3 regions of the Alteromonas sp. R7 genome follow, and region 3 is predicted to be linked to each of the others. Evidence: predicted binding sites of a transcription regulator. Region 3 holds the regulator's gene; each other region holds the start of a gene.
The links. The regulator FNR, encoded in region 3, switches genes on or off when oxygen is low (the NO sensors DNR and NnrR bind a similar motif). The targets are predictions, from matches to a motif close to TTGATCTAGATCAA.
Positions count from the first base shown of each region.

Region 1: a site for FNR is predicted at 5,701-5,714, ahead of AC0J2X_RS10780 (cytochrome ubiquinol oxidase subunit I). Genes of this name have one in related genera too.
Region 2: a site for FNR is predicted at 5,188-5,201, ahead of trhP (prephenate-dependent tRNA uridine(34) hydroxylase TrhP). Genes of this name have one in related genera too.

Region 1 covers NZ_JBVTQX010000005.1:342,573-353,355, reverse strand. The annotation lists gene AC0J2X_RS10810 (helix-turn-helix domain-containing protein) at 1-48, opposite strand, end outside; gene AC0J2X_RS10805 (DUF2975 domain-containing protein) at 48-608, opposite strand; gene AC0J2X_RS10800 (TonB-dependent receptor plug domain-containing protein) at 888-3,005, opposite strand; gene AC0J2X_RS10795 (hypothetical protein) at 3,077-3,445, opposite strand; gene AC0J2X_RS10790 (sigma-54 interaction domain-containing protein) at 3,555-4,835, opposite strand; gene AC0J2X_RS10785 (Tll0287-like domain-containing protein) at 4,991-5,596, shown strand; gene AC0J2X_RS10780 (cytochrome ubiquinol oxidase subunit I) at 5,924-7,504, shown strand; gene cydB (cytochrome d ubiquinol oxidase subunit II) at 7,501-8,637, shown strand; gene cydX (cytochrome bd-I oxidase subunit CydX) at 8,648-8,755, shown strand; gene AC0J2X_RS10765 (ATP-binding cassette domain-containing protein) at 8,987-10,783, shown strand, end outside.
Region 2 covers NZ_JBVTQX010000003.1:344,079-354,861, forward strand. The annotation lists gene AC0J2X_RS07175 (pyridoxal phosphate-dependent aminotransferase) at 1-618, shown strand, start outside; gene AC0J2X_RS07180 (saccharopine dehydrogenase family protein) at 693-1,868, opposite strand; gene AC0J2X_RS07185 (aminotransferase class I/II-fold pyridoxal phosphate-dependent enzyme) at 2,007-3,236, opposite strand; gene AC0J2X_RS07190 (YfhL family 4Fe-4S dicluster ferredoxin) at 3,355-3,600, opposite strand; gene trhP (prephenate-dependent tRNA uridine(34) hydroxylase TrhP) at 3,604-4,977, opposite strand; gene AC0J2X_RS07200 (zinc-dependent metalloprotease) at 5,434-7,881, shown strand; gene AC0J2X_RS07205 (hypothetical protein) at 8,098-8,544, shown strand; gene AC0J2X_RS07210 (Lrp/AsnC family transcriptional regulator) at 8,541-8,969, opposite strand; gene AC0J2X_RS07215 (hypothetical protein) at 9,087-9,293, shown strand; gene AC0J2X_RS07220 (aminotransferase class I/II-fold pyridoxal phosphate-dependent enzyme) at 9,280-10,122, shown strand; gene AC0J2X_RS07225 (Rossmann-fold NAD(P)-binding domain-containing protein) at 10,125-10,783, shown strand, end outside.
Region 3 covers NZ_JBVTQX010000004.1:259,583-270,365, forward strand. The annotation lists gene ccoP (cytochrome-c oxidase, cbb3-type subunit III) at 1-668, shown strand, start outside; gene AC0J2X_RS08760 (FixH family protein) at 885-1,364, shown strand; gene AC0J2X_RS08765 (heavy metal translocating P-type ATPase) at 1,364-3,796, shown strand; gene ccoS (cbb3-type cytochrome oxidase assembly protein CcoS) at 3,798-4,028, shown strand; gene AC0J2X_RS08775 (sulfite exporter TauE/SafE family protein) at 4,015-4,674, shown strand; gene fnr (fumarate/nitrate reduction transcriptional regulator Fnr) at 4,720-5,457, shown strand; gene uspE (universal stress protein UspE) at 5,702-6,625, shown strand; gene ttcA (tRNA 2-thiocytidine(32) synthetase TtcA) at 6,774-7,727, shown strand; gene AC0J2X_RS08795 (patatin-like phospholipase family protein) at 7,728-8,750, shown strand; gene AC0J2X_RS08800 (DUF2987 domain-containing protein) at 8,765-9,412, opposite strand; gene AC0J2X_RS08805 (glucosaminidase domain-containing protein) at 9,409-10,200, opposite strand; gene AC0J2X_RS08810 (YciC family protein) at 10,193-10,783, opposite strand, start outside.

The sequences.
Region 1 (10,783 bases), on a different contig from region 3:
TACTTTTCTTTGCGCTAAAACAACATCTAAATTGACGACTATTGCCATTAGATCACCAACCCTTGCTCTTCTTTCATAAGACTTGCCTCTTTCATTACCCATGAAATAACCAATATGACGGAGCTCCAAATGAGCTGGCTAATCTCGTTACTCCCTAAGTAATAGTTTATTTCCAATGTTGGGTAATTAAAGAAAATGTTAATGAATCTCGAAACCAAAGATGGGAGGAATATCATTGCAATACCGTAAGAGAACATCGTGATACCAATTAATTGTAAATATTGGCTGTTCTTTACATTAAAAATTATTCCTTTTTCATAGAGAGAGAATAACTTAAAGAGAAAAAAGAAAATTACCAATTGGACGATAAAATCTAACGGACCTAGTACCCAGAAACTATTGATGCCTATACCTTCTAGAGCTTGAGCATAGCTCAACCATTTATCGTGTATTGCAGATAAGTTGACGCTCTTTTCCCCAAAGCTCTGGTGCGTAGAAGCCGAAGTCGTGTTGACCATCGCAAAGTAGGAAAAAATGAGGGCTTGAATAATACCTGCAACTAATACCAAGAGTTTAGCAACCTTACTAATTTTGATGATTTTATTCATACCCTTTCCATGACTCTATCAATACAGTTAGCTAAACGTGAAGCGAAAAATGTTCAACAAACACTCAATATACCGATGAGTTATTTTAAATCAATAAATATTTATCGTTTAACAATAAAAAATTAACGATTTACAGTCTTCTAAGAGTTAAGAGTGGGCGTACTTTACAGATAGCTGAAGTGAAGATCTTGCTTTGACGATTTGTTACTTGATGATGCTGCTGCTCTTTCACAGTAGTCTAAATCTAATTATGGGGCGGGTACCGCCCCCACAATCAATCTAAAAGGCTAAAGATAGTGAAATTAGCCACTCTCGTCCCGCAGCGGGTACTCGCTCACCTACTACAACATCAGTATTCATCACGCGGTTAATTCCGGCAGTGTGTGGGGCGTAGTGTTTATCAAACAGGTTATGAACGGTTGCCGTTACCTGAAGGTTTGAATGTGCATTATCTATAAGGGTAAAAAGCCCCGTAATATGCACCAATCCATATCCAGCGGTAGTGTTTTCACTTTGTAGCGCTGAAACGTGGTTTTGTGCTCCTGCCAATTCTGACGTTAATTGGAGTGCCATTGGCGCATCAAGCAGCTGTGTGTCCCACTGAATGGTGGTGATCAGCTGTTCGGGGGCAATACGAAACAACGCATCGTCGATATCGTCGCGATTACCGTGCTGAACACTTGCTACTGCGTTAAGCTTCACGTTATCAAACACGTTACCCGAAACATTCAGATCTGCCCCTTTGATTACGGCGTCTGTATTAGTCCATTGAAATGGTGTTGTGCCTGCCATCATGGTAGAGACCATATTGGCAGCCATATTCGTGCTGGGAGAACCAGTAATATAGTCTTCAATTTCTTGATAAAAGAGGCGAGGAGAAACTGACCAGCTTTTGAAACGGTAATCAATACCCACATCTATTTGGCGTGCAGTTTCGTTGTCTAGAGCCAAGTTTCCAATGTAGTTAAACCCGTCTGCCATTCCCCCAGAAATACCAAGAGGCAGCCACGTATAGCGTTCGAAGTAAGTAGGGGCACGGTTTTTCTGCGATACGCCAAGGACAACATCGACATTGTTGCTGGCGTGATATCGCGTGCTAGCGGCAATATCTAACATGTTATAGCTCTTACTGCGTTCTGCCTCGTTGAAATCATCAACGAGTGAAGCAATGGCTGGGTTCATCATAACCATATTAGAACCGGCTAGCCCGGCATCCATGTCAACACGTGTATATCGGGTACCAATTGTTGTTGAAAAAGATGCTTTATCTCGCTGCCATTCTGCGTATATGCTGGCTGTGTCTTTTTCTACGTTGGTAAAGTTATCAACGAAGAACATGCCGTTATTAGGGTTGGTGATGGTCGAGTTATTCCTGCTGTGGTGCAGATAGGCACCTAGTTTGAGGTCACCTTCATAAAATGGCATTACATAGGTGGCATCTACACCTTGAGCAATAGCATCAGCGTTATTCTCTCTCGCCATGTCGGCAGACATCACCATGCGCTGTGAGAAGTTGTCCATGGCATGTTGGTTGCTGTTGCCAAACCAGCTTAACGTGAAGAACTCCCTATCGTTTGCATTATAGCGATAGCCCAGTCGATACCAAGCGGCATCAATAAAACCAATGTCCATGGCTAGAGCAGGCGTGCCGCTTTCGTTAGTATTAAGTTGCTGATAACTCACATCGACTTGGTGATTGCCCCACTCGACGCCCGCCCTAAACTTACCACCATTTCTTTGGTAATGGCTGTTTGGTATAACGCTGTTATCTCCCGACTCTTGTTCGTCGCGCTGCTGATGAGTGAAGGTGCCGCTAATAAAAGCCTGCTCACTCTTATAAAACAGATTGCCTTGGTATTGCTGACCGCTCCCCGGAGATATTGCGCTAGCACTTACGCTACCGCTAAAGCCTGTATTCAAGTCAAAAAGTGCTGAGGCATCAGAGTGAATGCGAAGCTTTCCGCCTAGCGTCTGCACACCAGCACTTACTGGCACAATCCCCTGGTAAAGGGTGGCGGTGAGTCCTGGTTCTGGCAGCACATGAGAAAGGGGCGAGTCCATGGCGTTTGGTCCTGCTCCAGCAATATCAACGCCATCAATGCTTACGCCAACTCGGTCACCATAAAGTCCTCTATACTGAATAAGCCCGGTGACTGGGCCGTTTCGAGATATCGACACGCCAGGTAATGTGGCAAGCTGATCGCCAAAGTCAGCGTCAATATTGCTGGTAGCACTAACAGACTCTTGCTCGATATTTTGCGTGCTAAGGGAAAGCGGTGTGCCAATAACGGTGACCACTTCTGTCGAAGTGTTATCGTCCAAGTCGCTGGTGTTTGCGTAAATGTGTACGGGCGCGCACGCAGTGAATACAGCAAGCGCAATGATAGATTGCTTCATAACAATTCCATTTTAAAAAACGAGTGTTGTGCATGGTGAAAGCATGCATGTTCAGTGTGTTTTGGAGGTTGTTATGCGTGTGGTGGGGCACGACTTAGCGGCGCCGCGTAAGCAAAATCTGTAAAGGGCTTAGCCGCTAAACGCGCGACTAAAGCGCGATAGCGAACCAGCGATAGTAAGGGTAATGTGGCATGTAGTGGCTCGTCAATCTGAGGTAAGTCGGCTAACGTGCCATTGGTACAGTCAACGTGCTCGGCGGGTGCTTTGAGCAGTTCGGGGCTAACAAAAACGAACTCACCTTCAAACTCAGTGGCGCTAATTGAAATGTAGCGCATGGTCTTGCCAGTACAAATAAGTTCAATATCTTCACCCACAAACGCACGTGCTTGCTGCATAGTATGGGCAGCAAGGCCAAGTGCTAATGCATTCTGCAAAAGCATACAAAGGCAAAGTGTTAATGTAAGTAGGCGTCTTAAAGTCATTTTTCTTTATCTGGTTAGCGCCTTTTTATCATAGCCCGCGTTTTGGTAATTTTTCTACCTATTATTTTTAAGTATCTCCAACCCCCGCTTTTTTCAGCTTTCTGTAAAGTGTACGGGTACTCACTCCCAGCGCTTGTGCAAGTTGCTGGGTATCGCCTTCAAAAGACGTGTGAATCTGACGTAAGTATTGGCGTTCCAATTCGTCTAAGGTTACAACGTTACCGTGAGATGAAGAGGCATCATTGATAGCATCAGAGCTTATGTTATCGAGCTCGGGTAAGTCTGTATCGTAAATAACGGTTTCATCAGCCAGTAAAATAGCTTGGTCTACAATGTTTTTGAGTTCGCGAATATTGCCTGGGAACGGGTAGTTGGTTAGTTTTTCTAGCGCGTTTTTATGAAACCGTTTTTTCTCTTTAGACATTGCCAAAAAGTGAGCGGCTATCAGTGCTATATCTGATTTTCTTTGTCGTAAAGAAGGGAGGTTGATAGGAAAACCGGCAATGCGGTAGTAGAGGTCCTGTCTGAATTCGCCCGTTTCCACCATATGCTTTAGATTTTTGTGAGATGCACACACTAAACGAAAATCAGCCTTTTTAGACACTGTGCTTCCTACAGGCCGATAAGTTTGAGACTCGAACAGCCGCAGAAGCTTTACTTGTGTTGAAAGTGGGATATCGCCGACTTCATCAAAAAACAATGTGCCGCCTTCCGCTGCTTCTACGAGCCCTTTCTTATTTGTGGTTGCGCCTGTAAATGCCCCTTTTTCATAACCGAATAGTTCGCTTTCAAGCAGCGTGTCAGACATGCCGGTACACTCGATGACAACAAATGGTTTGCCAGCACGGTGACTACTCGAGTGAAGTGCTTGGGACACCAGCTCTTTACCCGTGCCGGTTTCGCCAAACAGTAGTACTGAAATATCTGAGTTAGCGGCGCGATTTATTTTGTTTAGCATTGCTTTAAATGCCTCTGATTCGCCGACCATCTTTCCTGCTGAAGGTCGGTTTGAGGCAAACGAAAGCTTATCAAGTATTTCCAAGAAACCTAATAATTCTCCGCTACCGTCGAAGATCGGGCGCATGAGGATGTCGCAGTAGCTTTGACCCTCACTGGTGGTATGAACGTGTACTACGCTAGCCGCTCGTCCTGTGGCTTTACTCTCTTGCATGGGGCAATGCTCGCCGCACTTATCGCAAGGTTTGTTGTTGCGGTGAGAGACTTGATAGCAGGTACTAAAGCCAAGCTTTATATCCACAGGGTAGGTATCTCTGTAGGGCTGGTTGACAGCTTCAATAACGTAGCTTGGGTTAATGAAGATTGCGGGTTTATCTATCGCATCTATCATCGCTTGTACTATGGATATATTCATGGGTGGCTGAATATTAGTTTGTTCTAATTTAATTTTGGCAATTTATCATATTGGCATAGAGCTTGTTCACAGTTTGAGACAAACGACAATACTTCGGTAGCAACTCATTCAGTTCCAAAGAGAGTTTTATAATGAAAAATAGCGTAATGCTGGTGGCGATAAGCTTATTGGCAAGTAGTGCTCATTCATTGGCAGATACAGTGACTGCCAATGAGAAAAAAAGTGAAAACAGTGTACAGGAAAAAGTCAAAGAAGCGCGATTACACGCAAAAGCACTGGGAGGCGCGCTAAAGTCACGACTACAGCAAGCAATTCAATCCGGAGGGCTAGAGGCTGGCGTTAACGAATGCCAGATTGCAGCGGCTCCTATTGCTCTGGCGCTTAGTCAAAACGGGTGGGAGGTTGGGCGTACCGCGCTGAAAGTAAGGAACCCAAACAATGCGGCAGATCAATGGGAGCGTGAGCAGTTAGCGTGGTTTTCACAATTACTGACCAAAGCTAAGCAAGACAATTTGGCCCCTAAAAGACCTATTGAAACTTATCAATACGATAGCGAAAGCGGTGAGTTTAGGTACATGATGGCGATTGAACAAGGTCAGGTGTGCATGGCATGCCACGGAGCCAATGTGGCACCTTCAGTAAAACAATCCATTCTAAAGCACTATCCCAGTGATCAAGCTACAGGGTTTGAATTGGGAGAATTACGAGGCGCGTTCACACTCTCATATACCCCTTAACTTTTCCTTATACTCCACTTTTTGACAATCTGCTAAGCAGCCTTTCTCTTGTGCCATATTTGTCACCTAAATGACAAATATGGCGAATGCATCGCCATCAATTGTTGCGTTGGATCAATAAGCCACACGCTCGGTCGTGGAATAATTTATCTGCACAGTACGAAAATACCGCCGTTTATCGGTAATTGCGCTTTAGCAGCCAAATTACTGATGTATGGCATAAACCGTGCTCTTGCCATGCGGCATATTCATGTGTTCATCACTGAATTTTAAACCACTTTTCTGCTAAGCGTTTAACGCGCACACGAAATACAAGGGAGATAACCCATGAGCGATACGTTAATAGAACTATCGCGGTGGCAATTTGCATTAACTGCAATGTTCCACTTTATATTTGTACCCTTAACTTTGGGGCTTAGTTTCTTACTTGCCATTATGGAATCGGTATACGTAATGACGGGTAAAGAAATTTATAAGCAGATGACCCAATTCTGGGGAAAGCTGTTTGGAATTAACTTTGCCATTGGTGTAGCCACAGGCTTAACCATGGAATTCCAGTTCGGAATGAATTGGTCTTACTATTCTCACTATGTAGGCGATATCTTCGGTGCGCCACTTGCCATCGAAGGCCTAATGGCCTTTTTCCTGGAATCTACCTTCGTGGGGTTGTTTTTCTTTGGCTGGGACAAAATGTCAAAGGTGAAGCATCTGATGGCGACTTGGCTGGTGGCCATTGGTTCAAACTTCTCTGCACTGTGGATCTTGATTGCTAACGGCTGGATGCAATACCCGGTAGGCGCTGAATTTAATTTTGAAGCCATGCGTATGGAAATGACAAGCTTTGCTGAGGTTATTTTTAACCCCGTAGCACAGGTCAAATTTGTTCACACTGTATCAGCAGGTTACGTGACCGGCGCAATGTTTGTGTTGGCAATTTCAAGTTACTACCTGCTTAATCATAAGCATATCGCCTTTGCGCGCCGTTCGTTCGCCATAGCTGCTAGCTTTGGCCTAGCCTCAACGCTTTCTGTGATCGTGCTAGGTGATGAGAGTGGTTATGAGCTTGGTGATGTACAAAAAGTGAAGCTGGCAGCAGTTGAAGCTGAGTACGAAACCCATCCTGCACCTGCGCCGTTTACCGTGTTTGGTATTCCAAACGACGAGAAGCAGGAAACCGAGTACGCCCTTCAAATTCCTTGGGCAATGGGCATTATTGCTACCCGTTCGTTAACCGAAGAAGTAAAAGGTATTAAGGATCTTAAAGAAGAGAATCGCGAGCGTATTCTAAGCGGAATTAAAGCCTATGAAGTGCTTGATGATGTAAGAAACGGCACCGCGACAGCTGAGCAACGTGCTGCATTCGATGCAAATAAAGATAGTTTAGGCTATGCCATGCTGCTAGAGCCTTTTACTGAGAACGTTTCAAACCCCTCTGATGCCGCGCTTCAACAGGCAGTAGATTACAGCATTCCGCCAGTTGCTCCTTTGTTTTGGAGTTTCCGTTTGATGGTTGCGGCTGGCTTTATCATGCTTGCGCTATTTGTGTGTGCCTTTTACTACAGCACCAAGCACAAAATTACTAAGCCACGCTGGCTATTAAAAAGCGCGCTCTACGGCTTGCCGCTTCCTTGGATTGCTTGTGAGGCTGGCTGGTTTGTCGCTGAATATGGCCGCCAGCCATGGTCAATTGCAGAGGTGCTTCCGGTGCATACGTCGGTATCTAATCTCGCCGTAAGCGACGTGGTAATAACCCTTGTAGCCTACAGTGCTTTCTACACCGGCATGTTCATTATTGGTTTTTACTTAATGAAGAAGTTTGCCAAAAAAGGGCCGATTCCCCCTGCAGATAAGCAGCCTGACACTGAATTTGATCTTATTGACCTTGATGAGCAAGGAGCAAAAGCATGATTGATTATGAATTACTAAGAGTCATTTGGTGGTGCTTGGTTGGCGTTCTGCTAATTGGCTTCGCGGTTACTGATGGCTTCGATTTGGGCGTTGGAGCTCTGCTCACGCTTATTGGTAAAAATGACAAAGAACGTCGCGTAATGATAAATACAGTAGGACCGCATTGGGATGGCAACCAAGTTTGGTTTATCACCGCAGGTGGCGCTATTTTCGCCGCGTGGCCGATGATTTACGCCACTGCGTTTTCTGGGTTTTACCTAGCATTGGCCCTTACCTTAATTGCCCTTTGGATGCGCCCGATAGGCTTTGACTACCGCAGTAAACTACCAAACCCTCAGTGGCGTAAAGCGTGGGATTGGGCGCTATTTGCTGGCGGTATTATCCCAGCCCTTATCTTTGGTGTGGCGTTTGGTAACCTGCTGTTGGGCGTACCGTTTGAAATGGACAGCACGCTTAAATCAACCTACACAGGCTCGTTCTTTGGCCTTTTAACACCGTTTGCGCTGGTGGCAGGATTGCTTTCTGTGGCTATGTTGCTGAATCACGGTGCAACCTGGCTACAAATGAAAACCGATGGCTTTATTGAAGTTCGCGCACGTGCAGTATCGGTTGTGTTAAGCCTGGCTGGTGTCACGCTATTTGTACTTGCAGGTCTTTGGGTAGCATTTGGATTAGATGGCTTCGTGATTACGTCGGCAGTCGACACTATTGCAACGTCAAATCCACTTAAGAAAGAGGTTGCCATTGAAGCTGGAGCTTGGATGAGCAACTACAGCAAATACCCCCTTATGATGGCAGCACCTGTGCTGGGTATTATTGCGGGTCTGGCCTGTGCGCTTTTCTCTAAGAAAGGTAATGCAGGCATGGCGTTTGTATCGAGCGCGCTATTTATCGCAGGCGTTATCTTAACGGCTGGCTTTTCTATGTTCCCATTCTTAATGCCAAGCATCACCATGCCAGAAGCGAGCTTAACCGTATGGGACGCTACGTCTAGCCATATGACGCTAAACGTAATGTTTATCGTTGCCTGCATCTTTGTGCCTATTGTACTTAGCTACACGGCCTATAGCTTTTACGTAATGCGCGGACGCATTAAAAACGAAGACCTCGACCAGTCTCACACCATTTATTAAGGAGAACGCTATGTGGTATTTCGCTTGGATTTTAGGAGTTTTGCTGGCGTGCTCTTTTGGCATTATCAACGCCATGTGGTTGGAGTCGACGGAAAATATGGATAGACCCGAAGACTAGGTGTTTTAAATAGCGCGGAGTTCATCCGTTTTCAAACACGCCGTAAACCCATCCATGGGGGCTCTTCAGCAGCGTCCCTGCTGCTGAAGGTTTGAAAACGGATGAACACCGCGCTATCAGTTTAATTGGCAGGTTCTTGCAGCCAGCCCACCACCACTTGGAAAAGAATGAAAAAGAAATGCGAGATTTGCTCTCGTTACTAAGTAACGAAAAAGATGAGTCAAAACCACAGTGATCAAAGAAAAAGTTCCCAACCGGCAAACGCTGAACGCGTGGTCCAATAAGATAGATAAGGCGCAGTCGCTTGGCTTGCGTACCTCTCTTACGGCCCAAGTAATGGTTAAGTGTTTGTCGCTTTTTTCTTTGATTATTGGGTTCTATTATTTTTCACATATTGCTCATGACTGGGTAGTAAACCAGACTCCTGCAACAGCGAGTGATGTCACAGGACTTGCCGTTTCTCTGGGAATGAGTTGGCTGCTTCAAGGCGCATTCAATGCCTTATCTAGTAGTGCAAGAATGCAGGTATTAAACAAGCTCGAACAGCACCTACAACACGTATTCATTGAGCGTCAATATGCGCTTATTCGACAGCACTCGGTTTACTATTGGCAAACGGTGTGGCTGCAGCACTTACAGGCTTTTGCTGACTGGGCACTTGAATATCGAGTGCAGCAATTGATTGCAGTTGTTGTCCCCTTGTTTGCTTTAGCCGTTATCTTTTATGTGAACCCCGTTATAGGGATTGGCCTATTACTAACATTACCTGTAGTGCCGCTTTTTATGATCATTGTGGGCAAGGGAGCCGCTGCCCTACATCGAAAGCATTTTATCGCCCTTGAACGTTTGGGAAGTTTATTTACTGATAGGTTAGCCGCGCTGCCGATGCTGGCAAATTATCAGGCGCATCAAAAACAAACAGCCCTGCTTAAAGATGCCAGTGAAAATTTGAATGCGCGTACTATGAAAGTAGTGAGCGTAGCGTTTTTGTCCAACAGCGTGCTCGACTTCTTCGCAACACTCGCGGTTGCACTTACGGCAGTATTTATTGGTTTTTCACTGTTAGGTGAATTGAGTATTGGGCCGGAAATAACGCTCCAGCAAGGCTTATGGATATTGCTGACTGTGCCATTGTTACTCAGTGAAATGAAAAAGTTGGGGCAGGTATACCATCAGAAGGCGCAAGCAGAAGCCGCCAAAGCTGAACTCGCGCCGTTATTCTCGCGCTTCACACAAAATCTTGATGGTAGTGCAATGAACCCGGTCAAAGCTGACACAACCCACCATTATTCATCAGAACACGAGGTATTGCTTGCGGCTAAAAACCTTAAGGTTTTTGACATAAACGCCCCGCAACCTCGCTTGCCGAGCGGTAAGGATAAATCGGCTGTTGATGATCCTCCTGCACTTTTGCACACTGAATCCCTTGCAGTATTAAAGGGCGATAAAATACTCATTAGCGGGCGCTCTGGTTCAGGTAAAACACTATTATTAGAAGCCTTAGGCGGTCAAAGACCTAGCACACATACATTCAGTGAACCGGTAATTTGGATTACCCAGCACCCCGTGATCACGCCAGGTACCGTGCGTGAAAATTTGTGCTTAAACGACACCTATACAGACGACGCGCTTATGAAAGCACTAGAAACAGTAGAACTTGACGCGTGGCTGTCGTTATTGCCTTGCGGGCTTGATACGGTAATGACTGATTATCCGCTGCTTTCAGGTGGAGAAGCGCAACGGCTGTCGCTAGCGAGAGCGCTGTTGCGCAAAGACGATATATGGTTACTAGACGAGCCTACAGCCCATTTGCCAGATTCCCAGCATGCAAGATTGGCACAGTTAATTGAACGTTTGGGTAGAGACAAAACACTGATTTGGGCTTCTCACAAAGCACTCCCTGCAAACTGGTTTAACCGCTTTTGGACGGTATCGCGAAGTACGAATGAACAAGACGCCATTTCCAACTCAATGTCAAAATCAGAGGCAGGGCTTAAAAGTAAAATAGGCGCAGTACAAGACGGGCAC
Region 2 (10,783 bases), on a different contig from region 3:
GTATGTAATCCAAATAATCCGACAGGGAGCATGGTAGATGCGGCGAAGCTTACCGCTTTTGCAAAACGTGTATCGAAGAAAGCACAGGTTTTCATCGATGAAGCCTACATTGAAATGTCTGATGCTTACCCCGCTAATGTGCAATCGAAGCTAGTAGCTGAAGGGTACAACGTGGTGATTTGCCGCACCTTCTCTAAAATTCACGCCATGGCGGGACAGCGTCTCGGTTACGCCATCATGCCTGCTGAGCAAGCTAAAACAATGGGCGGTATGCTGCGCATGGGTGGTGTGAATTACTTGGCATTAGTAGCGGGTATGGCAAGTATGGATGATCATGAGAACTTAAACACAATGCGCTCACGCATTAAAACTGAGCGTGAAAAGTTAGTAAAAGTAGCTAAAGAGTTAAAGCAGCCGTTTGCGCCAAATCCACAAGGGAATTTTATTTACATGGATACGGGCATGCCGCACGATAAATTTGCAGAAAAGATGAAAGCTCAAGGTATAAAGGTTGTAGGGCGCACGTGGCCTGGGTACGACTCCTGGTCACGTATTAGCGTAGGGACACCTGAAGAAACTGACGCGTGCGTTAAAGCATTAAAAGCGGTACTCGCTTAAAAAACAACAATAACACCTAGCGCAGAGAGAAAAGGCTGAACGCAATTTGTGTTCAGCCTTCGTTTTTTGAATCGCTATTTCTCGATAGCAAACGTTAAGCCTGCTTTTTCTTCTAAACGGCGGATAAGCTTGTTACCAAGTGCTGCCGCAGGTGTGAAGAAACCACCAGATAAACTAACGTCTTTGCACAAGCAAAGGGCAGATTCTGAAATCATTTTACTGGTAGAGCCGTAACCTGGATCCTTGTCGCCTTTTACCGATACGGCTAGCATATCACCATTGGTAGCGGTACCCACAAACATGACATCGTAAAAGCCATTTTCGCGCTCTTCTTTGCTCGGGCCTTCACCTGGTTTAGGGCCATCATCACTTGCAAGCGACTTATCTTTGGCAACGTGATTCGCCATGGCTTCACCTTTCTCACCTGGGCCAGTCATCATCATTTCATCATATTGAAAGTTCTTGCCGTAGCTATATCCGCCCAGGTAGTTCGTGCGATGAACGTTTTTAGTATTGATGGCCGCCATAATAAATGGTGCAACCCATGTGCCTAACTGCTCATCGAAGTAAGGTTTATTGCCATCGGGCTGTGGCTGATTTGACGCGCCATCGGTTAATGAGTGCGGGTTAATAAGTGCCGCCATGACAGACTTATCTTTGTGCGCAGCCGCCATGGTCGCTTTTAAACTTGCAGCCGTACCGCCAGAGAACGTGCCCTGCATTTTACGAACGCGACCTTTTACATATTCAATGAGATCGCCAGTTTGCTTTTTGGCATGTTCTTGAAGGTAGTACACACCAAGGTCAAAAGGCACAGAGTCAAAGCCACACGAGAACACAATGTTTGCGCCGGTTTCTTTAGCTTTCGCTTCGTATTTATTGATCATTTGGTGCATCCAGGCTGGCTCACCGCAAAGATCTGTATAGCCGGTGCCGTTATCGACACATGCAGAAAGTAACTTTTCACCGTAAATTTGATACGGACCAACAGTGGTAAGTACAACGGCTGTGCGCTTCGTCAACGCATCTAGCGCGTCGTCATCATCACCATCGGCTACAATGCTAGCAACGCTTTCACTAATGCCTAGCTCCTTTTTTACGCCGTTGAGTTTAGCTTCGTTTCGGCCTGCGACCGCCCACTTAACGCTGCTGTCGCTGCCATACTGAGCCTGAAAATATTCAGCTACTAACTTACCCGTAAAACCTGTAGCACCGAAAATAACTACATCAAATTCCCGTTCGTTACTCATTGTTTTGTCCTGTTTTATTTCGTTTCGACACGTGTCATCAATATGCGTTACTCAATATACGCACAAGCACCCATATCTATCATTTTTTTCGGTAATATTTGTCTATTCACGAAATTAAATGGTGAGCATAAAAAAGCGTTAGCTTAATGATTCTACAAACTCAGCTAGCCGTGAAAGCCCTTCCTCCAAGCGTTCAATGCTAGTGGCGAAAGACAGTCTTACGTAATGGTTGGCATTGTGCTCACCAAAATCATTACCCGGCGTAAGCGCTACATGATGTTGTGAAAGTAGGGCATCACAAAATTCAATTGCACTTAACCCTGTGTGCTTAATATTGATGTAGGCGTAAAACGCACCGTCAGGCTTTGCATCTAAACCAAGCCCCATATTTTCAAGTGCACTAAAAACAAGGGAAGCACGCTTTTCCAGCGTATGGCGGTTTTGCTCGCATTGCGCCAATGCTTTTGGTGTAAAGCACGCAAGAGCGGCTTTTTGCGATAGGGTAGAGGGGCAAATAAACAAATTCTGCGCGAGCTTTTCAACGATGGGCGTCATCGCTTCAGGTACCACACACCAGCCAAGACGCCAGCCGGTCATGCCAAAATATTTGGAAAAACTGTTTATTACGACCACTGTTTCTTCAAGCTGTGCATTGGCAAGTACGGTTTGAAGTTTGGTATCACTGCCCAAGGTCGATTGGGAAGCGAATGAATCATTGCGTACATCAAGATCAGCCGAAAGCGATAGATCCAAGTAAATTTCGTCAACAATTAAAAAGCCACCTTTGGATTTGCAGTACTCGCCAATTTTAGTCAACTCTTCTGCATCTATAACCGTACCAGTAGGATTGGCAGGTGTGGCAATAAGTACACCTTTCGTGTTGTGCTTCCAATTATCGGCAACACTTGTTGCGGTTAGCTGAAAGTTATCCTCACTGCGTGTTGGTACCAGCGTTACCTCTGCGCCAAATGCGTTTAAAAAACGTCGGTTACAAGGGTAAGAAGGGTCGCCCAATATCACGTTGTCGCCTGGTTCAACCAAGGCAGCACTTGCCAAAAGTAAAGCGCCAGAAGCCCCAGCGGTCACGACCACTCTAGAAGGGCTTACCGCTACGCCATGTTTAACTTCATAAAAGCGTGCAATGGCTTCACGTAGTTCAGGCATGCCCAGCGCCGAGGTATAGGGAAAAACTGGGGCATTTAAGCTTTCTTTCATTGCGGCGAGCACTGCCGCGGGTGCGCCGAAATCAGGCTCGCCTAAATTAAGTCTTATAACATCTTTACCTTGCTGTTCTAGTGCCGTGGCTTTTTCGCCATAGGCCATAGCAAGAAACGGAGAGATCGCCGTAGCGCGAGAGGCAAACTTCAAAATAAAACCCTTATTAGTAAGTGCCAATTCAAACTGTACCGCAATTAGTGATCACTCTTGGTCATGATTCAAGGGAATTCTTCGAGAAGTACAATTAACTCGCTGACTTACTTCATAGCTAACTATTTAAACGAACAAACTTTTCGGCCAGCTCGTCTAGTGACTCTCTATTGTTCGGGTCGGGCTTAACCACATCGATAGGGCATACCGCTACGCAAGTAGGGGCATCGTAATGCCCCACGCATTCTGTACAGCGTAACGGGTCTATTTCATACACTTTATTACCCATGCTTATAGCGGCATTAGGGCATTCGGGTTCGCACATGTCGCAGTTAATGCAGCTATCAAGAATAAGCAGTGCCATGCATTATGCCTCGCTCGCGTTTTCGGGTGTTACTGCACTAGGAGCTTTTCGAAACGGATTGCGGGTATCAATGCCTTCATCTAAATTTCGCAGCAGTAGGGCAAAGTTTAGAGACACATCGCTGGGTATCGGTATTCTTACTTGGTGTCCTGAACCCTTAGCATCCGTAATAGAATGGTTTCTCTTATCCAGCATCTCATTTAGCGTAAAGGTAATGTTGCCGCTTGGCGTCATCAACTCAAGCGAGTCACCTACACAGAATTTGTTTTTAACGTTTATAATTGCATAGCCAGACTCTTCACAACGGTCAATCACTTCACCAACAAATTGCTGTTTATCGCTGACTGAGTGGCCATACTCATAGTTCTGATACGCGTGGTGCGCATGGCGACGCAAGAAACCCTCGGTATAACCTCGATGAGCTAAAGTTTCCAAGCTTCCCATTAATGTACTATCAAAAGGCTTTCCTGCTACCGCGTCGTCAATTGCTTTTCTATAGACTTGAGCGGTTCGGGCACAGTAGTAATGTGATTTAGTGCGGCCTTCTATTTTTAAACTATGCACGCCCATTTGGGTTAACCTGCCAACATGTTGCACGGCACGCAAATCTTTAGAATTCATAATATAGGTGCCATGTTCGTCTTCAAAAGCTGGCATCAGTTCTCCAGGCTTTTCCTTTTCTTCTAACATAAACACTTTGGGGCTTGGCGTGCCTTCACCAAGGGTAGGAATTACCACTTGAGGTGCTGTAACTGCCTTATTAATCTCACTGGTTAGAACGATGTCGCCAGTTTCGTTTTCCTCGCCTGCCTTAACATCGTAAGACCATCGACAAGCATTGGTACAAGTGCCCTGATTAGGATCGCGTTTATTCATATATCCAGACAATAAGCAGCGCCCCGAATACGCCATACAAAGCGCGCCATGCACAAATACTTCTAACTCCATGTCTGGAACATGCTCGCGAATAGTTTCAATTTCTTCCAAAGAGAGCTCTCGAGACAAAATAACGCGCTCAATACCTTGTTTCTGCCAAAACTTCACCGTGGCGTAGTTCACCGCATTGGCCTGTACACTCAAGTGAATAGGTATTTCAGGGAAGGCGTCGCGCACCATCATAATAAGCCCTGGGTCTGACATAATTAACGCATCGGGCTTCATAGCAATTACTGGTGAAATATCTTTAAGGTAGGTACCTAGCTTACTGTTGTGCGGAGCAATGTTGCTTACTACATAGAACTTTTTACCTAAAGCATGTGCTTCTTCTATGCCTATCGCTAAGTTCTCAAGGCTGAATTCGTTGTTTCTTACGCGAAGCGAGTAGCGTGGCTGCCCAGCATAAACAGCATCAGCGCCATAGGCGAAAGCGTAGCGCATGTTGCGTAAGCTACCCGCAGGTGCAAGCAACTCTGGCGCGATTAACGTTTGGTTTGGCAATGTTGAAACTGAGCCTTCAGGTAGGTTAGAAGAGCTGCGATTAGGTGATAATTTTGAAGTCATAGATAAAAACCGCTACTAGACGCTTTAAACAAGGCGGCGGATTTTATAAGCCGTAAAATACCTCTACAACTCAAATAAAGCTTGGTGTTGACCAAGATCAAATAATTTGGTGTCGCTCATGTTTTTGAATGTTTAAACGGCAATTGAGCAGAGTCAATGCCAGCTGTTTTCTTCCATATAGTTGCGTTTTTGGTGCATTACCTTCGGTAGGAAAAAACAAGCCTGTTCACAGCTAAATAACAAGCAAAAAGAGCGCATTAAACGATGAACTACCATGGGCAAAACCCACCACATAGGGTAGGCTAGAAATTCACAATAATAAGGACTAACTGCATGCTGCAATTGAACATTTTTCATAAAGCGGCGCGACAAGTGAAAGCATCGGGTAAATCGGCCATTGCGATTACGGTATTTTTTGTCGTGTCTACGTCTTCCGCGTTGGCTGCGCTGCCAAGCATTGGTGAATTCACCAGCGATATGACCAAAAAAGATGGTTTAATTCCTGTTTACTATGACGATGAAAGCGACAAAGTTTACTTGGCGGTGCCAACAGCCCACGCCGAATACCTGTTTCAAAGCAGTTTGCCTTATGGCGTAGGGTCTAACGACATTGGCCTTGATCGCGGCCAGCTAGGCAATACGCGTTTAGTAAGCTTTGAAAAATTTGGCAACAAGGTTTTATTAAAGCAGCACAACACCAAATACCGAGCAGCCCATGGCAGCGACGCTGAGAAACAGAGCATTGATGAAGCCTTTGCTGATTCGGTTATCGCAGGTTTTACGCTGGTAGCCAAAAACGACAGCGCCAGTCTAATAGATTACACACCGTTCTTGTTAAGCGATATTCACGGCATTGGCAATCGCTTAGCGGGAACTAACCAAGGCAGTTTTAGCGTAGATAACATGCGAAGCGGCGTGTATTTACCTAAAACCAAGGGCTTTGAAAAGAATACTGAATTAGAGGCTTTAGTCACCTTTGCAGGTAAGAAGCCAGGCGAATACGTGCAGCAAGTTACGCCCGACCCAGAAAGCTTGTCGGTGCACTTGCATCATTCGTTTGTGGCTCTGCCTGACGATAATTACACGCCCAGAGAGTACCACCCGTACTCGGGCTACTGGAAATTCAGTTACTTTGATTATTCAACGCCTATCAGCGAGCCTACTGAACAGCGTTTTATTACCCGCCATCGTTTAAACAAGAAAACCCCGCATGCTGCAATGAGCGAAGCAGTAGAGCCTATTGTGTATTACCTAGATCCTGGTATTCCAGAACCCGTAATGACCGCGCTTAAAGAAGGGGCGAGCTGGTGGAATCAAGCCTATGAAGCCGCAGGCTACAAAGATGCGTTTCAGGTGAAAGTATTGCCCGAAGGTGCCGACCCAATGGACGTGCGCTATAACGTAATCAACTGGGTACATCGCGCAACGCGCGGTTGGTCTTATGGGTCGTCGGTTGTCGACCCGCGCACTGGTGAAATTATTAAAGGTCACGTAACGCTCGGCTCATTGCGTGTAAGACAAGATTATTTAATTGCCCTTGGCCTAACCAGTCCTTTTAAGGATGGCAGCACCGACACCACTGCACAGCAAGAAATGGCTCTAGACCGCATTAGGCAGCTTTCAGCCCACGAAGTAGGGCACACATTGGGTATAGCCCACAACTTTGCGGCAAGTGAAAATAACCGTGCGTCGGTAATGGATTATCCTCACCCCAAAATTAGTATTAAAAACGGCAAAATTAGCTTGGAAGGCGCGTATGATAAAGGCATAGGCGCATGGGATATTCACGCCGTAGCGTATGGCTATCAAGATTTTGCCAGCGACGTAGAGGCAACTGAAGCCTTGGCAAAAATTATCGTAAAAGGCCGTAATGAGGGTTTAAGTTTTAAGTCAGACCCCGATACCCGCAGTAGTCGCCATGCATCGGCAAACGGCCATATGTGGGAAAACGGTAGCAATCCGCTAGATGCTTTCGATGAAATTTCACAAGTACGCGAACTGGCGTTAGCCAATTTAGGTTTAGACACCTTAAGCCCAAATAGCAGTTTATCCTCTCTTGAAAATGCTTTAGTGCCTATTTACTTACTCCACCGTTATCAGTTAGAAGCCGTTGCAAAGCAAGTCGGCGGCTTAGTGTATGAATACGAACGCAAAGGTGACTATACCAAAGCACAGGGCCAACAGTTTGTAGCGTCTGCAGTGCAGCAACGCGCTATGCAGCAGTTAATTACGGCCACTACCGCTGATTACCTGACGATACCTGAATCGGTACTCGCCCTTATTCCACCGACAGCGTATGGCGACGATATTACTCGCGAGCACTTTAAGGGCAAAATGGGGTTAATGTTAGACCCTGTTTCTGCGGCCGCTTCTGCATCTAACTTTGCGTTTGAATTACTATTGCACCCAGAGCGCTTAAACCGCTTAGAGTGGCAAACAAGAAGCACTAATGACCGACGCAAAAAAGTAGGCGTTTCTATGCTGGTGAAGCAAATACTTAACGTTCACTGGTATAAAAATAAGTCACAAAGCCCACTAGCAAAACGGTTACAGTTAGTGGCGTTGAACGCTGTTATGCAGGCGGTTACTAATGAAAAGCTAGCGCCTGAAGTAAGAATGGAGGCCGAACTTGCTCTTCTTGAATTCAGCGAATGGTTAGACGATGAAGCCGACGATAATCAGTATGAAATACTGAAAGAACAGTTCGATACTTATTGGGCAAGTAAGGCATGGCCAAGTACCTTTGAAGTAGAGCCGCTACCGCCAGGTTCGCCGATTTAAAATGCGCTGCTACCAAGGACGCTGCTGATGCATAACCATAGTAGTAAAAAAACGTCAATGCCGCACAGGGATGCTGCGGTACGGCGTATTCCTGTATTTGTTGGGCTACTGCTAATTCTCATACCTTTAGCTGAAAGCGTTAATGGGAGTGTTTTGTGGGGGATGAACTACCATTCCCCAAAGCTCATGTCACAGGTCGGGGATATGGTAGCCTGGGTGAAATTGATAGCGGTATGTGCAGGTGTTTACCTGATTTTTAAGCAGAAAGGTGCACTTAAGCTTTTGTTCAAAAATAAATGGGTTTCTAACATCCTTAACATTTTTATCGCTGTAGTGGCTTTTATTCAGGTTAACCTAGGTTTTTTTGACGTCGCAATGGATATGGTGTTAACCGATAATACAGACTACTTTCATAAAGAATTTGAAATAGGCAAAAACACTATTTACGTGCATACCCTAGACCAAGGTGCTTTGGGAAAGGCTTATCATAACTTTTACTTAAAATGCCCACTTCCTTTACACCGTTTTGAATTAAAACCAATTGAACAAACAGACTGGGTTTTAGATTTACAGCTTAAAGCAACCGATGTTGGTTTTGGTGTGTTTAACGGACGTGGAGAGTTTAAACATGATATTGGTTTGAATGGGATAAATTGTACTTAAATTGTGAGCGGCTTCCTTGTCACGCTGGACAATATCATCATTGTATTGGACTCTGCCATTATTGATAGATCTTCCAAAAAGCCGTCTAGTGCTTTCATTGAATCTGTCGCTACTTTCATAATGAAGGCGCGTTCACCCGTCACATTGTATCCTTCAACGACTTCTAGCCGTTCTTTCATAAATGCTAGTATTTGCGGCTCCTTACCAATAAATACACGGGCTTGAACCATGGCTGTAATAGCTAATCCCATGTTGTGGCTATCGATTGTTGCAGTATAGCCAGTAATTACGCTTTCCTCTTCTAATCGCTTTACGCGTTCAGCAACCGCGGGGGCGGAAAGGTGGACACGTTTCGCTAATTCCGAGAAGGAGATACGCCCCTCAGACTGCAAAATATGTAGAATATTTCTGTTAATCTTGTCCATCTTATTTTTCCAAAGTAAACGCAGCCTTTTCCTTTGTTTTACAAAGTTAAATGCGCGAAATTCAATTATTGTGTTATTCATCGCTTAGCAGGTCAAGCATACACTGAGCAGTATCAATTGACCTACAGAAGACAAATCATGCAAATCGATGAATTTACACTTGAACGAATCCAATCACTCTATGAAAACTTAGTTGAACTGAACCTATCTGATAGCGGTGTTCACCCATATCGATTAAACGAACTGCTCAATCAGGAGCAGCAACAAGAGCTATTGAGTATTGAACTTGGATACGGTTGGACTAATGGTAATGAGCTTACTTGAAAAAGGCGATGAGCTAATAGTTATTGTTCCTAACTACATGCAAATAGCTGGGTGGGCTAAGTCGTTAGGGGTGAAGGTCGTCGAAATTCCATTATTGGAACAAGACGGTTGGCTACCAAACTTTGAACTGCTAGAAAAAAGTATATCGGCTAACACCAAGATGCTCACTATTTGTCATCCCAACAACCCAACGGGATCTACGCTGCCTCTTGAACAAATACAGGAATTGGTGAACTTTGCAAAACGGCACGACATTTATATCCATGCTGATGAGGTATACAAAGGTGCGGAGTTTGATGGAAATGAACTACCTAGTTTTGCAGATGAATATGACAAGGCGATTATTACCTGCGGCTTGTCAAAAGCTATGGCGATGCCTGGTTTACGCCTAGGATGGCTAGTTGGGCTACCCGACGACATCTACAAAACGTGGCAGTGTAAGGATTATACCAGCATCACCACTAGTGCTGTAAGCGAATATGTAGCGAATATAGTGCTAGAACCAACCTTTCGGCATCAGGTATTAACCCGCAGTAAAGAATTCTTAATAGATAATCTAAATAGAATTAGTGAGAGGGTCGATGAAAATTCCTGGGCCTCGTTTGTACCGCCCAAGGCAGGAGGTATGGCATTTATTCGTTATGATTTACCAGTTAACTCGACTGAACTGGCCCACGAGTTTAGACAAGAATTGAGCGTGCTTATTTTACCTGGTGATGTGTATGGCTTAGACGGTTACTTCAGAGTAGGAATAGGCGCGCCTAGCGATCATTTAGAAAAAGGGTTGGAGAGAATTAGTCATTATGTGAAGCACAAATATGGGGTGTAAACATGAAGATTGTCACTAAATCTGAAATTCTGACCGTGCTGAGGCAATTCGACCCATTACTTGATGTTGAAAGTGGATTTGTTGACTATTCCAAAGGTTTAGCGTGCATCCCGCCTGTAAGTGAACTAGTGCTTGAGAAAGGTGAAGTACATATTAAGTGCGGTTACCTCAAGGCTGGAGTTCATTATGTGATTAAGGTTGCATCAGGCTTTTATGGCAATAGTGTATTAGGCTTGCCGTCCAGCAACGGCTTGATGATGCTGTTCTCCACCGAAACAGGTGAAGCCAAATGTTTACTGCAAGATGAAGGTATTTTAACCGACCATCGTACTGCAATTGCAGGCGCCATTGTTGCCAAGTATTTTGCTCCTGCCGTGGTCTCTGCCATTGGGGTAGTAGGCACTGGTATTCAGGCACGTCTTCAGGTGAAGCGAGTGAGTCAAGTGACAGGATGTAAAAAGATTATAGTGTGGGGACGTTCAACGGAAGCTGCTGAACGCTTTTGCCGGTCCATGCAAGTCGAAGGTTATAATGTAGAGCTTATCGAGCACTTGGAGTCGTTGGCCGAGAAGTCAAACCTAATCATTACCACAACCCCGTCTTCCCGACCGTTACTAAGCCAGAATATGATCCAAGCAGGAACATTAATAATTGCAATTGG
Region 3 (10,783 bases):
AATCGCTAGAAGAGTCAGCTCAGGCGCGTATTGATGCTAAAGAGCAAGGCTACCTAGTAGAATATGACCGTGAACTAGATTTCGCTGCCGAGAAGTTCGATCCGATCTTCGAAGCGTATGCACAAGTTCCTGTTGAAGAACTGGCTAAAGACCCAGAAGCAAATAAAGTAGGTCAGCGTTTGTTCCTACAAAATTGCTCTCAGTGTCACGGTTCTGATGCACGTGGTCAAAATGGCGGCTTCCCTAACCTAACGGACAACGACTGGTTGTACGGTGGTTCAGGTGCGAAAATCGTTGAAACTCTTACGCTTGGTCGTAAAGCAGCTATGCCAGCATGGCTAGATGCTATGGGTGAAGACGGTATCGAAGAAGTGGTTAACTACGTACTTAGTTTAAGCGGTCGCGATGTGGACCCTCAGCTTGCAGAAGCAGGTAAAGCTCGTTTCGCAGCGTGTGCGGCTTGTCACGGTATGGACGGTAAAGGTAACCAAGCACTTGGTGCACCAAACCTTACTGACAATATCTGGCTATACGGCGGCAGCCACAGAGCGGTAACAGAAACGCTTACTTACGGTCGTAACGGTGTAATGCCTTCATTCAAGAAAACCTTGGGTGATGACAAAATTCACGTTGTTGCAGCGTATGTATACAGCCTTTCAAATGATTAATGATTTAAATCATTAAATATCTTAAAAAGCCTCGTTACTACGGGGCTTTTTTTATGAGAAAATACAGCGGTATAGAGAGTGCCATGCGAACATTCTTTGTACACTTTTAACATGTCTCGCCAACACTATATTTATCATTATTTGCCGGCTTTACGTGTAGTTGGGGAAGTAAAAATAAATATGTTGTTAGTGAAGTAAATACGAGAAAAGATTTCGATGAATAGACCCTGGTATAAAGAGTTCTGGCCCTGGTTTTTAATTGCCGTTCCTATCATTACCCTCATCATGGGTGGCGTGTTATTAAACCTTGCTATTTCTACCGAAGATAGCTTGGTGGTAGACGACTACTACAAAGAAGGAAAAGCAATTAATGCCCGTCTGGACAAAGAAGCCATAGCCCGCCGCATGAATATCACCACTGATTTAACCATTGAAGATGGAAGCATAGCGCTGCAATTTCATTCGGGGATTCCTCAAGAAGGTAACGCGGTTAAATTAAGTTTCTATCACGTAACGCTAGAAGAGCGCGATGTTAGCGTTTTATTGAGTCGCGACGCTAACGGTATTTATCGCGGCTTTATTGAAGAAAACCTTGACGGTAAATGGCGCATATCGCTGACGCCGATTGATGATAGCTGGAAAATTCAAAACACGGTCTATCTGCCCCACACTGGCAAAATGAAATTCAATCCATAATGACGAAGCACGACTGTTACCATTGCGGCTTGCCTATAGCGAGTCCAGACAATGGGAAATTTACTACTGTCATTTTAGGGCAACAACGAGACATGTGTTGCCCTGGCTGCTTAGCGGTAGCTGAAGCGATCGTTAACAACGGCCTTGAAGACTATTACCAGTTTAGAACCGAACCGGCGCAAAAATCTGACGACAGTATTTTAGAAACGTTAGATAAGCTAAAAGTCTATGACGACCCTTCCCTTCAAGAAGAGTTCGTGTTTGAAGAAGGTCAGGACAAACAGATTCAGTTGACCCTTGAAGGTATTACATGCGCTGCGTGTGGCTGGCTTATCGAAAAGCAGTTGTCAAAAGTTGAAGGAATAAAGCAAGTCGCGGTGAATGTACAAGAGCGCCGCGCTTTAGTCACTTGGTCACCGTTTCAAATTAAGCTTAGCCAAATTCTATCTACGCTAAAACGCATTGGTTATGTTGGGTCACCATTTCACCCCGACGAACACGAAGCCAGTTATAAACGCGAACAGAAGACCTTTCTAAAAAAGCTTGGCCTAGCAGGCATTATGACCATGCAGGTTATGATGCTGATGACTGGGCTTTATTTTGATTGGTTCGGCGCCATTGAGTTAGAGACCCGCCAATATTTTTATTGGGTTGCCCTTACGCTTACTACACCAGTGGTGCTGTATTCAGGCAGCACCTTTTATGTGGGCGCCGCTAAAGCGCTAAGCGCCAAAACGGTTAATATGGACGTACCCGTTACGCTCGCCATATTCGGTACTTACATCGCTGGAATTCGCTCTACAGTATTAGAGCAAGGTGAAGTGTATTTCGAATCCATCTGTATGTTTATTTTTCTGCTGTTACTTAGCCGATTCTTAGAACATCGCAGTCGTCATCGCGCCGCACAGATCTCTGCCAATATGATGCAGTATGTGCCCGTATCAGCGACCAAACTAAATCCGGATGGCAGCCTAACCGAGTGTCTGGCTAAGCAGCTAAAAATTGATGACGTAGTACTGGTGAAGCCTGGTGAAACAGTCCCCATTGATGGGGTGGTAACCGACGGCAACGCAGCGGTTGACGAATCAATGCTTACCGGCGAGTTTAACCCCGTGCGTAAGTCGAACAGTAGCCCGGTTTACGGCGGCACGGTTTGTCAAGATGGTACGCTAACCATTACGGTTACGCAGACCCTTAAAAATGCGCTGGTAAATCAAATTGTACGACTGCAAGCAAGTGCGATGGCGAGTAAGCCTAAAGCAGCGCAGATAGCCGATAATTTTTCTCGCTATTTCGTTACCGCGGTATTGCTGATTTCGGCGTTAACCTATGGCTTTTGGGCGTATCAGGGTAGCGACGAGGCATTTTGGATCACCATATCGGTGCTGGTTGCAACCTGCCCTTGCGCACTAGGGTTGGCTACGCCATCAGCGTTAACCTGCGCTATGGCAAAGTTAAACCGACAAGGTATTTTACTAAAACGGGCCGATGCGCTAGAACAAATTACTGACATTGACACCATCGCTTTAGACAAAACCGGCACGCTCACAAAAGGCAAATTTACTATTTCAAATGCCTGGTACGCTGACGGCGTGGATAGTAATAGTGCGCTATCAATTGCGCGCGCTTTGGAGTCACGCTCTGAACATCCGATTGCCAAAGCCTTTAGCGACGATATAGCCTTTAGCGGTAGTGCTGACGCCATCGATAACACGGTACACAAAGTGACTAATTTTACCGTTACGCCAGGAGGTGGTATCAGCGGTGAGATCAATGACACGTTGTTTTCTATGGGATCTGCAGCATTCAGCGTTCACGAATCACAGCTAAAACTCATTGAAGCGTTCCCTTCAGCTAACGTGTTTCTCACGGTTAAGGGGCGTATTATGGCGGCGTATGAAGTAAAGGATTCACTAAGAGAAGATGCGCAAGAAACTCTCGATATATTAGCTGCAAGCCATACCCTCGCCGTTTTAAGTGGTGATACACAGCAAAACGTTAATGCGCTTACCGCACCATTGCCAATTTCGACCGCTAAAGGTGGCCTAACACCTGAGCAAAAGTACGAAGCCGTTCAAGCTATGCAGCAATCTGGCGCGAAAGTGATGATGATGGGTGACGGTATCAACGACGCTCCAGTTCTTGCCAGCGCTGATGTGGCAATTGCAGTGGGTAATGCCACAGACGTGGCTAAAACTGCCGCCGACGTGATACTGCTTGGAGATCAGCTGCTTTCTGTACCAGAGCTTATTCGAACTGCGCATCAAGTGAAGCAAAAAATAAGGCAAAATATCGGCTGGTCGGTAGGTTACAACGTTTTGATCTTACCTTTCGCCGTATCAGGCCTACTTTCACCGTGGATGGCTGTTGTTGGTATGTCGTTAAGCAGTATCATTGTGGTCACAAACTCAACGCGACTTTTGAGCAAATAGCATGAGTATTATTTACGTATTAATTCCAATCGCCATCATCATTGTTGCCGTCGCTATCGTGATATTCTTTTGGGCGGTGAAAACCAATCAATTTGAAGATTTGGATCGCCAAGGGTATAGCATACTGTTTGACGATGATCTTCCGCCAGAAGAAAAAAAGCTAGCTGAGCAACGCAAGCAACTTCAAGACAGTAAAGTAGACAAAAGCCAAGCGCCACATGGAAGGGATTAACTACTTCTCTGCCTTTCTTATCGGCTTAGCCGGTGGAGTTCACTGTGTGGGAATGTGCGGTGGAATTGTCGCTGCGCTAAGGATGGTATCCCCTAAAGGCGCTTCAGCACTACCCTATACCCTTGCCTATAACATGGGACGTATAGTGAGCTACACCATCGCCGGAGCAATAACCGGGGCACTTGGAAAAATTGCAGCAGATTATATACCTCTTGCCAACTATGCCCTTTCCCTACTTAGCGGAATCATGTTGCTTCTACTGGCGTGTTATTTGGGTAAGTGGTGGACTGGCTTAACAGTGCTGGAAAATGCGGGTAAAGGCCTATTTTCCAAAGTCCAGCCGCTTTCAAAACGCTTTTTGCCATTTAAGACCCCTTTAAGTGCGTTGCCTTATGGTTTTATTTGGGGTTGGCTTCCTTGCGGTTTGGTGTATTCCACACTTACCTGGTCTCTCGCGGCGGGTAACGCGCTAGAAGGCGCTGCTATTATGTTCTTCTTCGGTTTGGGTACATTACCCACCTTGCTCGCTGCAAGCGCTGGTAGCCAATATATTGTTCGAAGTTTTCAGCATAACCATTTTAGACAAATTATTGCAGTAATAATGGCAATATATGCATCTTATCTTATTCATGGCGCAATCGTTTAAAAATGGGTGTATTATTGTCGGGTATTCTTTTAGAGAGCGTGCATTATGAGCAAAGGAAGCCAATTTTCTATTCACTGTCAAAACTGTAGTTTCAGTCACCTGTGTTTACCGGTGGCGTTAAACAAAACAGAAATCGAATCTCTTGACGATATTATTGAACGCAAGAAGCCGCTTCATAAAGGTGACACGCTGATTCAAACTGGTGATAAATTCCGTTCTCTATTTGCAGTGAGAACCGGTTCATTCAAATCATTTGTGACTAATACCGAAGGTGAAGAACAGATTACCGGCTTCCACTTTCCTGGTGATATTATCGGTTTCGATGCACTAAGAGAGAACAAACACCAAAGCTATACTTCTGCGTTAGAAACTGCCATGGTGTGTGAGCTTCCCTACGAGACCCTCGACGAAATGTCAGTGCAATTTCCAAAGCTACGCCACCAGATCATGAGCTTCATGAGCGCTGAGATAAAACAAGATCACGACATGATCATGCTTTTAAACAAGCGAACTGCAGAAGAGCGCTTACTGTATTTCATCTCACACCTGTCGCAACGCTTTGAAGAGCGTGGCTTTTCCCATAGAGAATTCCACTTAACCATGACGCGCAACGAAATTGGAAACTATTTAGGATTAACGATTGAAACGATTAGTCGTCTGTTAAGCCGTTTTCAAAAAGACAACATCATAAAAGTAGACGGCAGGCTTATTACTATTTTGGATTTCGATAGGCTAAACACCAAACTAGCGGCGCTTAACGGCCCTAGCGTTGTCTGCGGTTAGTCCTTTTTAAGTGTTAAATAAGGCGCGCACTAAGCGCGCTTTTTTGTAACCTGTGTTAGCCACCTATCTTCCCTTTCAGCGCCACGCCGGTTGCTCCATATTCAATTAGGTAGGTTCACTCATGGTCGCCTCGTAAAATTCTTGATCTAAAACAACTTACGTTTTTCCCAATGTCGTTTATAGTTAGTATTAGAAAGCTTCGATTTCGACAGCCGCTACTAAGTTTCGTAGTTAGGGGGACGTTATGATTGAGTGTAAACGAATTCTGGCCGTGGTAGATGCCGAGCGCGATAACCAACCTGCACTAAGCCGAGCTTATGAACTCGCTTCAAAAACAGGCGCTTCAGTTACCGCAATGATGGTGGTATACGACTTATCTTATGATATGACGACCATGCTTAGCCCGGATGAGCGCGAGTCAATGCGCGATGCAGTTACAAAGGAGCATGCAAAATGGCTTGCCACCCACTTAAGAGAACAAGGATTCACTGAAACTGATATCGTTGTAGAATGGAATAATCGTGCGTATGAGTCGATTATTTACTACACCCTAAACAATCAGATAGATTTAGTGGTAAAGGCAACCAAAAAGCACGACGATCTTGCTTCTGTTATTTTCACCCCCACCGACTGGCATTTAATGCGTAAATGCCCTCGCCCAGTATTGCTCGTTAAAGAGCACGACTGGCCAGAAGGAGGAGAGATTATTGCTGCAGTAAACGTAGGCAGTGAAGACGATGAGCATGCCGCACTTAACGATAAGCTCACCCTCATTGCTAACGACTACGCCTCTTTATTGAAAGGTAGCGTAAATTTGGTCAACAGTTACCCTTCTACACCACTTAATATCGCCATAGAAGTACCTGAGTTCGACCCCGATACCTATCACGACGCGGTAAAAAATCATCATTTAAAAGAAATGCGTAGTCACGCGTTAAAGTACGGTATTCCTGAAAACAAATGCGTAGTAAGAGAAGGCCTTCCGGAAAAAGTTATCCCGCAAGTGGCAAAAAGACTGGATGCAGAGCTGGTTGTTATTGGTACCGTTGGCCGTGTGGGCATTTCAGCGGCCCTAATTGGTAACACTGCAGAACACGTGATCGACGAACTCAATTGCGATGTGCTTGCTATTAAGCCAGATGGATTTGTGTCGCCGTTGTCGGTGTAGTCTTTTCATCAGTACCGCATAGCCCGTGTTTGCCGTTACTTAGCGGCCAACACGGTATGTCACCAACAAATTTAACTTCACAAGCATGGTCTCGAAAAGCCGCTTTAATGTATAATGGTGGCTTTATCACAAACCAAGCTAGTTAATTATGAGTTTAGGCACAAACAGTGCTGACGCGTCGCCATTAAATGCTGCGCAAAGTAAGCAAAAGTACAACTTCAACAAACTTCAGAAACGACTTCGCCGCAATGTGGGTAAAGCCATTGGCGATTTCGGTATGATTGAAAACAACGACAAAGTAATGGTGTGTTTATCTGGCGGTAAAGACAGCTACACCATGCTAGATATTTTATTGTTTTTAAAGAAGATTGCGCCTATTCACTTTGATATCGTTGCGGTTAATCTTGACCAAAAGCAGCCTGGTTTCCCAGAACATATCTTGCCTGAATATCTAGAAAGCATTGGCGTTGACTACAAAATTGTAGAAGAAGACACCTACTCTATTGTTAAAGACAAAATTCCAGAGGGAAAGACGACTTGCTCTCTCTGTTCTCGCTTGCGCCGTGGTATTCTGTACCGCACGGCAAAAGAGTTAGGTGCGACTAAAATTGCATTAGGTCATCACCGCGACGACATGCTAGAAACGTTTTTCCTCAATATGTTTCATGGTGGCAAGCTTAAGTCTATGCCGCCAAAGCTAGTCAGCGACAACGGTGAACACATCGTTATTCGTCCATTGGCGTACTGCACAGAAAAAGACATCGAGAAATATTCTCAGGCCGCTGAATTTCCGATTATTCCGTGTAACCTTTGTGGCTCACAAGAAAACCTACAGCGCCAAAACATAAAGGCTATGCTTCAAGACTGGAACCGTCGCTTCCCAGGTCGTATAGAGTCGATGTTCCGTGCGCTTCAAAACGTAGCGCCTTCACACTTAATCGACAGCAACCTTTATGATTTTAAAGCTATAGCTACACAAGAAGGCCCGGTAGAAGACGGTGATATCGGGTTCGATGAACCTTCTTTCACTACAGAAAATAGTACGGACTTCAGTGATGAAGATAATACTATTGAAGTAATAAACATTATGGAACCTAAGTAAATGAAAATCGGACTTGCGCTAGGTGCCGGTGCCGCAAGGGGCTGGACTCACATTGGCATAATTGAAGCATTAGAAAAACTCGGCGTAAAAATTGACGTTGTAGCGGGATGCTCTATTGGTGCCTATGTTGGTGCTGCCTACGCAAGTGGCAAGCTGGAAGGATTGAAAGAGTGGGCCTGTTCCCTCAGCGACTGGCAGGTACTTGCTCTTATGGGTGTAGGACTTAGACGCGGCGGCATTGCCAGCGGACAGAAGGTTTTCGACAAGCTAGCAAGCGAGTTTTGTGAATCGACTTATGAAGACATGCTTAAGCCGTTTGCGGCTGTAGCTACCGACCTTTATACAGGCCGTGAAGTGGTGTTTAACTCTGGTCCTATTGGAGACACCATTCAAGCATCCTGCGCTATTCCCGCACTTTTCGCGCCCGTAGCACACGGTGATCGTTGGTTGGTAGACGGTGCCGTTGTAAACCCTGTACCGGTGAACTTATGTCGCCAATTAGGAGCCGATTTTGTAATCGCGGTTAACCTTAACGCCGATTTCCGACCACTTCGTCTTGAAAAGTTGAGACAAGATCATGAAGAAAACCAGCGCAAAACTGAGGACTTTTTTACAAAGAGTCAAAACGTACTACGGCAATGGTTTTCCCCTGACAACAAAGAAGAAAAAGCCCTAGAGAAAAAAGACGAAAAAGACAGCGTCTCGGCTGGCAATGTAAAGACTGAAGAAGGCATTGCTTCTGATGTGATTGAAAAAGTGGAAGAAGAGTTGACCGAAGTCCCCGCTAAAGTGAACAAGCGGAACCCGCCTGGAATTATGAGCGTGATGAGCAGTTCACTTGAGATACTTCAAGCTCGCGTCACACGTTCACGTTTGGCTGGCGATCCGCCTGACATTCTTATTGAGCCTCAGCTTACCGACGTGGGTATTATGGAATTCCATAGAGCCGAAGAGCTATGCGCGAAGGGCGAAGAGACAATCGCGCGTTTAGCAGAGCAAATAAGGTATCAGCTTCTTACCTAATCCCAAATATGCATTTAGCTTGAAGCCATAGCGGTAACACGTAGCGGCGCATGAGGCAGTGTTAAGCCTTTTGCGTCGTTGATCCAATCTTGTTCTAGATGCAATACGCCGTTATTGATTTGCACACCTTGTGGTGTAATGAAATCTAAATTCTTGTCATCAAACTGAATCATCAAGCCCTTTACCGAAGGCATCATGAAAGACAAAAAGCTTCCCATTTCATTAAAGAAAGCTTCGTACTGACCATACAAAAACGTAAGGTCGTCTTTTGTGTAATACTGCTTAAGATATTCCGGCTTGGTTTCAAGTTGTACCGACATATCACACACGTTCGCGCGTTCGTTTAAATCGATGCGAACCAGTGCGTTGGCAAGTTTCAGGGCCTTTTCAGTAGGCACCGTGAATCGCCCTTCACCACTCACTTCTAAGGGCATTGTTTTCTTATCGGTTACGATAGACGCTCCGTTAACTTCACATAAACGCCCTTCGCCAACACGAACAAACCCGAATGCAAACTGAAGTGCTTGGGTATCTTCATTATCCAGCTTTTTAACATGGCTATAGAAACGGCTGTACTCAACATCTATCGTTTCAGCAGCAACGGAAGAACTGCCTACACCAATAAACAGAGATGAAGCAAAAAATAAAGCAGCGCGTATCATTCGGATAAAAACTCCTCGTTAAATAGGATCATAGTTTGAAGCTCTTCAACATAAGCGGCTCCTCGCTCAGAATAGTTCATTAGCCCTTCAGCTAACGCAACACCAGTAATAGGAATTTGGTTTGCACGCAGTCGACTGCGGATCTCTCTTAAATCCGCATACGCGTCGTGGCGGTTTAAATTTCGCATGTAGGTGTACGTTGCACGCGACAAACTGTCGAATTTAGCAACTTCATGAGATGCCCCATCGTTTCGACGGTTAGGAACAAAACCACACCCCTTAGAGAAACACCATAAGCCAAAGAAGTTATAGCCCTTTCTTGCGAACCGGCTGGTGCCCCAAGCTGACTCATTCGCGGCTTGCACGAGCACGAGTTCGGCTGGTAGAACATCAATCTTTTGTAGCAAAGCTAGCAATTTTGATTTTAGCGGCTGCGTTGGCTTAACTCGATATTCCTCTTCTAACCATTCAAGCCTTGCCATATCTTCTTCAGAGAGCGTCTCGTTAGCTAACGCCTTTCTATATAAGGTTTGTACGTAATGTCTTAGCGTGAGTAGATACGCATTCTGCTTCTCTATTTCGGGACGTAAATAGTTAAAAAATGCCTCTTTCTTCTCTTTTACATCTGTATAGGCAGAGAAGTTAGGCACCGGCTTTTTAGCTTCAACCGTTTGCGGTATATCTAAAATATCCGGTTCGTCCTCAGTAAAAATTATGGCGTTAATGACGATTACCGCCAATACGCCTAACGTAATGAGGACAATTTTAAAGGTTTCACGCTTATGCATCGAAGCTAGACTCATTCACATCGTTTTCAGATGCTTCCGTGCTTACTCCCTGCTCGCCAATCAGTTCCTGATAGAGCAAGCCCATCATACTAAAATAAAAAGGTAATACCCAAATAAGTGAAAAGCCCAGCGTTAATGGCACCGACACAAACAGTAAAAAGAACACACCAAATATGCTGGCGATTTGAGCCCAGTATGCATTAAATACACGACACGACAGGATGATCGCGCTAATTGGCGTTAACTTTCTGTCAGCAACCAACATAAGTGAAAAGGACGAGGCTAAATAAAAATAAACGCCGGGTATAATAAGCAACATCATACCTAGTTGAACAAGAATACTGTTCACTAGCTGAGTTAGCGCCAGCAAAAATATCAAGGGGAAAAACTGGAATACGGTAAATACTGAAGTTTTAGTGCCGCGGGCAACAAAAACGCCCATCATATACAACCCCGTCAACAGCGGGGCAACGATGCAGATTGCAACAATTTCTATGATAGACTGATGCTCGAATACATAGGTCCCATCGTCATTTATTGTGATGTACTGCTGAGCAAATACACCTAACACGACAAACGTCAA